DNA from 2 places in the Paenibacillus nanchangensis genome. Region 1 is predicted to be linked to the other one. Evidence: predicted binding sites of a transcription regulator. Region 1 holds the regulator's gene; the other holds the start of a gene.

Region 1 (5,004 bases):
CCGTTCCAGGGGCGCATCCTTGATACCATTGATTTTTTGAAGATCTGCTTTCCGTCGCTGACCACGTATCAGCTTGGCGCCGTTGCGGCCCATTTCGGATTGCAGCATGACCGGCCCCATCAGGCGGACAGCGATGCACATGCTACCGCGCTTGTGCTGCTCCGCTGTCTGGAGGAGCTGTACGACCTGCCGCTGCTTACCATTCAGCGGCTGAACGAGCTGTTTGCCGGCGAAGACAGCGATTTGGCCTGGTACTTTGACGGCCTGCTGCAGGAGCGCGAGATGGAGACCTTCTCCCAGCAGGATGACCTTACCTATTACCGGCAGCTAGCCCTGAAGGTCGGGGATTGGACGGAGCTCAGTGCGCCCAGGGAGGAAGGGGAAGCGAATCCGCTGGAGGACGTATCGTTCCAGGACTATCTGGAACGGGTCAAACGGAGGCTGGCCGCGCTGCTGCCAAAGTACGAGAGCCGGGAATCGCAGGATATCATGTTCGGTGAAGTGATGACCGCTTTGTCGGAGGATAAACATCTGCTGATTGAGGCAGGCACCGGCACCGGCAAATCGCTGGGTTATCTTTTGCCGGCCATTTACCACAGCGTCAAAAACGGCAGCAAGGTAATGGTGAGCACCCATACCATCAACCTGCAGGATCAGCTAAGGGAGCGGGATGTGCCTCTGCTGACACAGGCGGTGCCGTTTCCGTTCAAAGCCGCCGTGTTCAAGGGACGCGGTCATTATTTGTGTCTGCGGAAACTGGAACTGAAGATCAACCGCAAGGAGTTCGTCAGCCCGCGGGAAGATCTGCTGATCTCCGCCCAAATGCTGGTGTGGCTTACGCGGACCGAATCCGGGGATGATGAAGAACTGAACCTTGGCAACCGGGGCGGGGATTATTGGGAGACTGTCGCCAGCGACACTGATTCGTGTCTGGGGCGGGCGTGTCCTTGGTTCCGCAAGTGTTTTTATCACCGGGCCAAGCATGAGGCGGGCCTGGCCGATGTCGTCATCACCAATCATTCCAAGCTGTTCGCCGACGTCAAAGCGGGGCATCAGCTGCTGCCCGCTTACGAGCATTTGGTAATTGACGAGGCGCATCATCTTGAAGACGTCGCAGGCAAACACCTTGGCATGCATCTGAAGCATTTTACGGTGACGCATACGCTGCAGCGCATGTTTAAGGACAGCCGGAACGGCCAGCTGCCGATGCTGCGGCAAATGCTGCAGTCCTCCGGCGGTGAACAGGCTTCCGAATGGACGGCAAACATCGACCGGATGAGCGAGGATATCATGACGGTGCGGGAGAACTGGGAGATGCTGAGCGAACGGCTGTATACGCTGATCCCGGAACGGAGCGAGCTGTCTGCCGGTGAAGCCGGTCAGCTGGTCCTCCGGCTGAATCCTGCGAAGAAGCCAACGGACTGGGAGGAGGTGTCCGCTCTTTCGGCGAGCCTGCTGACCGCTCTGGCGGATCTGATCCGTAAAGGGGACACGATGCTGGGTGAGATGAGGGAAAACGACACCTGGTCTCAGGAGGGGATCGTAACGGATCTCGGCGGGCTGTTTAAGGAACTGGCCCAGGTTCGGGAATCGCTGCAGCTTTTCATGAAGCTGGGAGATACCGGCATTGTTTATTGGCTGGAGGCGAACAGCAACTACCGGGCCCGTTCGTTACAGCTGTACGCGGTGCCTGTGGACGTCAGCGCCCAATTGAAGGAATTGTTTTTTGACAAGAAAAAAAGCGTTGTGCTCACTTCCGCCACCCTGTCGGTCGACAAATCCTTCCAGTATATGATCGAGAATCTCGGCTTATCCGCAGCAAACGCGGAAGGACGGGTGATGACCGCCCAGCTGCCTTCACCGTTTAAGTACAGGGAGCAGGCGCTGGTGGTGATTCCGCGGGATTTTCCAAGCGTTAAAGGAAGCATCGGGGATTCGCGTTTTGTGGAGAAGCTGGTTCGTTCGCTTGCCGAGGCCGCCGTCTCGACGCGCGGAAGAATGCTGGTGCTCTTTACCTCCTACCGGATGCTGAAACAGGTATTTGATCCTTTGAAGGACGCGCTTGCCTCCGAGAATATCACCGTGCTTGGGCAGGGTGTTGAAGGGGGAAGCCGGACGAAGCTGATCCGGCGGTTCCAGGACAGCAGCGCATCCGTGCTGCTCGGGACCAGCAGTTTCTGGGAAGGCGTCGATATTCCGGGTGAAGCGCTGACCTGTCTGGCTATCGTCAGACTGCCGTTCCAGCCGCCAAACCACCCGCTGGCCGAAGCTAAAGCGGAGCTGCTGCAGGCCCAGAAGAAAAACCCTTTTATGCAGATGTCGGTCCCCCAGGCGGTCATCCGCTTCAAACAGGGTTTTGGACGGCTGGTGCGGACGGCGGAGGACCGGGGAATCGTTATTGTATACGATACCCGAGTAATTGAGTCTTATTACGGTAAATATTTTCTATATTCGCTGCCGGGGCCCAAAATGGAGCATATGCTGACCGAACAGCTGGTTCCGCGTATTACGGAATGGCTGGAAGCAGGAGCTGCCGAGGCCAGCGGAGAATAAATTTAGCTGCAAGCAATTCAAACGGTACCGGGGTGGAACCTTATCTGTAAGGGTTTTCCATCCGGCTGCCGGGCGAACCGGACCGCTGCCGTTTCCGGCTTTTGGCGGCAGGTTTGCCGTCAAAGCAGTTTGCGGACACAAGCAAGCGGTATTTGCTGCCGCTGCTCTATAGGGAACACACGCGGAACACGAACGGGGGAAGTTATGCCCGGAAGGAAGCTGCGCGGGTTACCCGGAAGGCATCTCTAACGAGGAGGATCATCGATGAAATCAGACAAAATATCGGAAGCGGTCGTACGCCGTCTGCCGGTGTACTTGCGTTTTCTGAACGAGCTGAACAAACGCGAAATCGCGACCGTTTCTTCCCAGGAGCTGGGGCAGAAGCTGGAGCTCAACCCGGCGCAGATCCGGAAGGACCTGGCTTATTTTGGCGACTTCGGCCGCAAAGGCATCGGGTATGACGTCTCGTATCTGATCGAAAAAATCCGGCATATCCTGAAGCTGGACCAGCAGATTAACGTAGCCCTTGTCGGCGCCGGTAATCTGGGCCATGCGCTCTCGAATTACAACGCCTATCTGAAGGACACGATGAAAATCGTTGCCATCTTTGATTCCTACCCGCCCAAAATCGGGCAAAAAATCAACTCGCTGACCGTGCAGCCGATGGAAGAACTGGCCGATACAATCCGGAGCCAAGGCATCCGGATCGGCATTATTACCGTCCCGGATTCCGAAGCGCAGGCCGTTGCCGATATCCTGGTCGGTTCGGGCATCGAAGCGATTCTGAACTTTGCGCCGGTTATTCTGAAGACGCCGCCCGAGGTACGGGTTCATGCGGCGGATTTCACAACCGACCTGCAAAGCCTAGCTTATTATCTGCCTGATGGAAAGGAGACCGCAAATGAGCAGCAATGACCGTAAATGGGTGATTCGCAACGGCCGGTTTGCCGTTAACTCGGCGGACCGTTCGGTTCTTACCGGCTGGATGATTGTGGATGACGGCCGGATTACGTACATAGGCGAAACCGAACCCGAGAATATAGAGGGAGTCCGCCAGGTGGACGGGAGCCGGCTGCTGTTTCTGCCCGGGCTCGTCAATACGCATGGACATGCCGCGATGTCGCTGCTCCGGGGTTACGGGGACGACCTTGCTTTGCAGGTATGGCTGCAGGAGAAGATGTGGCCGATGGAAGCCAAGTTTACCGGAGACGACGTATACTGGGGAAGTTCGCTGTCGATTCTGGAAATGCTCAAAGGCGGAACAACCACGTTCCTTGATATGTACGACCATATGGACCGGGTGGCCGAAGCGGCTGACCAGTCCGGCATCCGCGCTGTTCTGATGCGGGGCGTTATCGGTCTGTGCCCCGAGGACGTGCAGAAGGCGAAGCTGGAGGAAGCCGTCCGTTTTGCCCGCAACTGGCATGGCCAGGCGGACGGCCGGATTACAGCCATGATTTCGCCGCATGCACCGTATACCTGTCCGCCGGATTATTTTGTCAAATTTGTGGAAGCGGCGCATGAGCTGGATCTTCCGCTCCATACCCACATGTCCGAAACGCAGCGCGAGGTGGAGCAAAACGCCGCCGATTACGGCCTCAGACCCGTAGCGCATCTGGAGAAGCTCGGCATGTTCACGCGTCCGTCGCTTGTTGCGCATGCGGTCCATCTGACGGATGAGGAGATTGAGATCCTTGCACGCCACAATGTTGGGGTGTCGCATAACCCGGGCAGCAATCTTAAGCTTGCAAGCGGCGTCGCCCGTGTTCCCGAGCTCCTGAAGGCCGGCGTCACGGTTTCGCTGGGTACGGACGGCGCGGCGAGCAACAACAACCTCGACATGTTCGAAGAGATGCGCCTTGCGGCGCTGATTCATAAAGGAGTAAGCGGCGATCCTACGGCGGTGCCCGCGGCCGAAGCGCTGCGGATGGCAACAGAGTATGGAGCAAAGTCGGTCTTTTTGCCTGAGGTAGGACGCCTTGAAGTAGGAATGAAAGCCGATTTGATCGCCATTGACATTGATCAGCCGCATCTGCTGCCCCACTCGGACCTGTTATCCCATGCCGTGTACTCGGCGAGCGCCAAAGATGTGGCGCATGTGTGGGTTGATGGAAAACAGGTGGTTAAGAACGGCGAATGCCTGACGCTGGATGAAGAGCGGATCCGCCGGAGCGCCCAGCAGGCGTTCGAAGGTCTGCTGAAACGGTAAGCGCGCGGGGATGAGAGGGAGCGGAAACGGTTGAAAAGAAAGGGACAATGGATCGCACTCGGAACGTCGGCGCTGCTCTTGGTGCTGTTTGGACTCCATTTGATTTATGCTTACATTATGAAGGATCAATGGACCGAAAAAAGAGCGGCGGAAGCGGCCGCCAAAACCCAGGCCGGGCTGGTGGAGATTACGCGTGCTCAGAAATCGGTCTGGGACAGCCAATCCATCTACTGGACCCTTAC
Region 2 (5,004 bases), on a different contig from region 1:
AACGATGCGCTCCGCCCCCCTGTTTTATCCACTGCCCTGTGAGAGCAGGCAGGCAGGAGATGCTCCGGACATTCATTCCGCCGTTGTCATGATGCTGCAGCCCGTTTCCGATATGAATGTACGACGTCTTCGCTTCGCCGTACATGCGTGCAAGCCGCTCAATCTCATCGGCAGGCACCCCGGTTATCGCGGACACCCGCTCCGGTGTGTAGGCGGCCGCATGTGCGCGCAGCTCCTCATGTCCTACCGTATACTTTTGCAGGAATGCTTCATCCGTTAACCCGTCGCGGAACAGAATATGCATCATCCCCAGCGCCAGCGCCGTATCTGTGCCCGGATAAGGCTGAATGAACCAGTCGCCCCAGCGGGCTGTACGGTTCTGATGGACGTCGATCACGACAATCCGCGCTCCGCGTTTGCGCGCCTGCTCCGCAAGCATCACCTGGTGCATATTCGTGCTGACGATATTTCCGCCCCACACAATGATTACATCGGCGTGCACCGTATCTTCAGGACTGACCCCGCCGTTAAAACCCATGGTGTATTTCCAGCCGGTCGTCCCCGCGGAGTTGCAGATCGTCTGCTCCAGCCGGCTTGCCCCAAGCGCGTTAAAGAAACGCCGGTCCATCCCCTCTACGCTGAGAATCCCCATATTTCCATAAAAGCTGTAAGGCAAAATGCTTTCAGGTCCGAACTCGCCGGACAGCTTCCGGAACCGGTCCGCGATTTCCCCGATTGCCTCCTCCCAGCTTATCCGTTCGAATTTCCCTTCGCCTTTGCGGCCGGTACGCTTCATCGGGTACAGCAGCCGCTCGGGATGATGTACCCGTTCCGCCATATTCCTGACCTTGTTGCAGATCGCTCCCCGGGTGATCGGATGCTCAGGGTTGCCTTCCACCTTTACGATTTTGCCTTCTTTTTTATGGATTAACAGTCCGCATGTATCCGGGCAGTCCAGCGGACATACTGCGGGAAACACCCCGTTATCCTGGTCTCTCATGCGATTACCTCCTCCTCTTCCCTTGCGAAGCCGGCACGGCGCATACCGCCGGGCCCTACCCGTTCTATTGTAAGGGCGGCTACTTGTGCAGTAAAGCAGCAAAGCCCTGCGCTACAAATGATTTCCAGTCTATTTGATTCACCAGGCGCCTTCCAGGGTAAGTAGAAGTATGAAACACTCCCTTTTTAAATTCGCCGCCTGTTCGATTTCGTTCCCCCGAATCGAACGTTAGCGGCGAATTTGTTTTTTTGCCGGGAGGCTTACATAGGCAAACCCAAAAAAACACTTCCCCGGAGCCGCTGGATGCAGAGGTTCCGGGGAAGTGTTTTTACATGACCAGATTGGCCCTGGTCAAGCCATATGTCATTATTGGTCTCAGGCGTGTTTCTTGAGGCCGGCCACCTTGCTGCCCGGAGCGGCAGCAGGCACATCGCTTTTCCGGAGGTAAGCGTTCCAGTACGCTCCAGCTACAAACAAAGCTCCGCCCGTCAGGTTGCCCAGCCAGACCGGAATGAAGTTCATTGCATATTCCGACCAGGAATAATGGCCTTCAAAGATAGCCGCCGGAATCAGGAACATATTTGCGACAACGTGCTGAAAGCCGATGGCAACAAACGCCATGGTCGGGAACCAGATGCCTAGAATTTTGCCGCTGAAGTTATCGGCGCCGTAGGACAGCCATACCGCTAGTGCCACCAGCCAGTTACAGCCGATCCCCGAGACAAAGGCCGGAAAGAAATCAGCCTCCAGCTTATGTCCCGCCATCTCCACCACTTTATCCAGATAAACGCCGTCCGCCGTAAGGCCAACCACGTGGCCGAAGAAATAAGCCACAAACAGCGCGCCCGCCAGATTGCTGAGCGTAATCAGCACCAGGTTTTTGATAACCTCGCCAATCGATATTTTGCGGTTCATAAACGCCAGCGGCACTGCCATCATGTTGCCTGTCAGCAGCTCGCCGCCTGCAAGCAGCACCAAAATCAGACCTACCGGGAACACCGCCGCTCCAATGAAGTTCGCGATGGACCCCCACTCCTCCGGCGCACCAGCAATTACGCGGATATCAAGCAAGAACCCAAGTGCGATAAAAGCTCCACCTAGAAACCCGAGCGTAAGCACCGTCGAAAGCGGATTATGCGCCTTCTTGATGCCGTTCTCCACCGTCACTTCGGCGATTTGCTGCGGTTTGTTATAAGCCATCACTCTATCCCCTTAGTTACTTAAAATTTGTTCTTTTAACCCTTTATGCCCATTGTAACTTCTGAAGGTGGCCATTTACGTGAGAAATATCACCTTGAGAAAGCATTAAGTGAAAATTTTCACTGACATGTCAAATTTCCAATTCGTCGTGGGCCGTGGTTAGCCGCAGTCAGTGCAGTGAGTATCACCCGCTGGAAGTTTAGTTCCGTCAGCAGACAAAAAAGCCGCTTCCCTGTTACGGAAAGCGGCCTTGCGTACGGACTTTGGCTGGCATCTATCGCTTGGTGTTGGTGTTCCTTTAGCTAGTGTCTATTCCCTGCTGCTGCGTCTGTTTCTTGGAGGTGGCGTCTATTCCCTAGCGGTGATCTATCCTTTGGCGGCTGCTTTCCTGTTCTTAAGCAGCAGGAAAGCAAAATACGGGGCGCCAATCAACGAGACCATCACGCCCGCGGGAATGCCGGCGGGATCAGCCAATTGGCGGCCGGCCATGTCCGCCGCCAGCAGCAGCCAGCCGCCAAGGAGCATGGCGACCGGCAAATGCGCCTGATGGCGCGGTCCGCTCAGCGCCTTGGCGATATGCGGCGCCATCAGGCCGACAAAGGCGATGCCGCCCGTCACCGAGACCGCGGAAGCGGCAAGCGCCACAGCGGCGAGCAGAAGGGCGGGACGGTCCTTCCGCACGGCAACGCCCGCACCCAGTGTTACCTCCTCGCTTAAGGCGAGCAGGTTCAAGGCGTTCGACTTATACAGAACATAAGGGAACAAGACCAGCAGCCAAGGCAGCAGCGCTGCGGCATACGGCCATGCCGTCCCCCAGATGTTCCCGGCAAGCCACTGCGCAATCACGTCAAATTGGGTTCGGTCCGCCGAAGTTACAATCACAATCATCGTGCCGGCCAGCGCCAGCGAAACACCGATGCCGACCAGAACCATCTTAGCCGGATTCAGCCCTTCCGTCCGGCTGTAACCCGCCCAGCATATCATTGCGGCGGCGGCAAGTCCGCCGAGAAAACCAACGGTAGGCATCAGATAGGCGTACGCCTCCGCTTGTACCGGGACGTACAAAAAAAATACGGCGACCGCCAGGCCTGCGCCGGCATTAATCCCGATCAAGCCGGGATCAGCCAGCGCGTTGCGCGTGATCGACTGCAGAATCGTGCCCGACAAAGCAAGCGCCATCCCTGCCAGCAGGGTAATCACCATTCGCGGAAGGCGGATCGAAAACAGTACCAGTTCTTCCTTAAAGCTGCCTTCTCCCAGCAGAACCGGGATAACCCGGTTGATCCGGACACCCGCATCCCCGGTCCCAATCCCCACCGTTATGGTAATAAGAATCAGCAGAAGCAGACTAAGCACCGTGAGCCTTTGTTTCCGCATCGGACTGAAGCCACCGCTCATAGAGGTTTCGCCCCTTTACGCACAATTAGCAGAAAAAACGGCAGGCCCATCATCGCCACAATCGCCGCAACCGGCACTTCATACGGGAGGTTCAGCGTCCGTCCGAGCAGGTCGGCCAGCAGCATAAGCGCGGCGCCGCCGACAGCGGACAGCGGAACCACGATACGGTAGTCGTTGCCTGCAAACCTGCGGACGATATGCGGAATCATCAGTCCAAGAAACGCCAGATTCCCTGCCAGCGCGACGGCTGCTCCGGTAAGTACAACGGCCAGCCCGTACAAGGCGGCCTTGACCTTTATCGTACGGACCCCGAGCCCCACCGAAGCTTCTTCATTCAGACTCAGAAGTGTCAGCGGCCGGGACAGCAGCAGCGCAACGGCCAGTGCCGCCAAAATGACAGGCGTAGTCATCCGCACCTGTTCCCATGACGCGCCAATCAGTCCTCCCGAAGTCCACATCGATACATCTTTAGACAGCTTAAAATGGAGTGCCACACCTTCCGCAATAGCCGACAGCAGGGCCGAAACAGCTGCGCCGGATAACACCAGCTGCATGCTCGACAGCCCGCTGCCGGTTGCCGCCCCCAGTCCAAAAGCAAGCAATGCGCCCGCCGCCGCGCCCGCAAAGCAGGCCGCAAATATGCCCATGTAACCGATAGAAGGCACAATCGCAAGCGTGCAGGCAAGTGCTGCATTGGCGCCGGAGGTGACGCCGAGCAGGCCCGGATCGGCCAGCGGATTCCGGGTAACCCCCTGCATGATTGCACCCGATACCGACAGCGCGGCTCCAACCAGAAGAGCCGCCGCAATCCGGGGCAGCCGGATATCGCGGATCAGGGTAACGGTATCTCCCCCGCCGACGGACGTTGACATCGCCATCCACAGCTCGTGAAGCGTCACTTCCTTTGCCCCGAACGCCAGCGACGCAGCCAGTGCCGCAAGCAGGACCAAAATAGATGTAACCAGCATGCCGCCCAAAGGCCGCCCGCCAAGTGTTTTGTCAATCGTTGCCTCCGCTTTCATCTCGTCTTCCGCCTTACTTGTTCAGGAAGCTCTCAATGAAGAATTCGAGCTGGTATTCCAGCGTAAGGGCATCATTGAAGTAGAACGAGCGTGCATTGGCTGTATACACCTGATTGTTTTTTACCGCCGGAATGTTCTTCCACGTCTCCGTACGTTCAAAGGAACTGTCTACATCAGGCGTCTTACTGAACACGACATAGTCACCCATGTATTCCGGCAGCAGCTCTGTCGACAGCGCATACCAGCCCTCTTTGGAGGTCATCTCCTTTACCTTGTCCGGCATTTTTAGTCCCATCTCTTGATATAGGATTTCGGTGCCGCGTCCCCAGTTGTCGCCGAACACGTAAAATTGTTTCGCGTCGTTTTCGATTACCGACACCGTCT

The links. Region 1 encodes Rex, which represses fermentation and respiration genes when NADH is low (regulators of the CRP and FNR family bind a similar motif). Its sites were predicted from a motif close to TTGTGAAATATTTCACAA; they were not measured.
Region 2: the regulator Rex is predicted to act here: its motif matches at 2,308-2,325, upstream of ACE6ED_RS19890 (formate/nitrite transporter family protein).

What each region holds. Positions count from the first base shown of each region.
Region 1 covers NZ_JBHOFD010000028.1:22,744-27,747, forward strand. The annotation lists gene dinG (ATP-dependent DNA helicase DinG) at 1-2,553, shown strand, start outside; gene ACE6ED_RS20865 (redox-sensing transcriptional repressor Rex) at 2,818-3,468, shown strand; gene ACE6ED_RS20870 (amidohydrolase) at 3,455-4,762, shown strand; gene ACE6ED_RS20875 (cell wall elongation regulator TseB-like domain-containing protein) at 4,793-5,004, shown strand, end outside.
Region 2 covers NZ_JBHOFD010000026.1:21,204-26,207, forward strand. The annotation lists gene ACE6ED_RS19885 (molybdopterin-containing oxidoreductase family protein) at 1-1,000, opposite strand, end outside; gene ACE6ED_RS19890 (formate/nitrite transporter family protein) at 1,376-2,200, opposite strand; gene ACE6ED_RS19895 (FecCD family ABC transporter permease) at 2,567-3,577, opposite strand; gene ACE6ED_RS19900 (FecCD family ABC transporter permease) at 3,595-4,620, opposite strand; gene ACE6ED_RS19905 (iron-hydroxamate ABC transporter substrate-binding protein) at 4,634-5,004, opposite strand, start outside.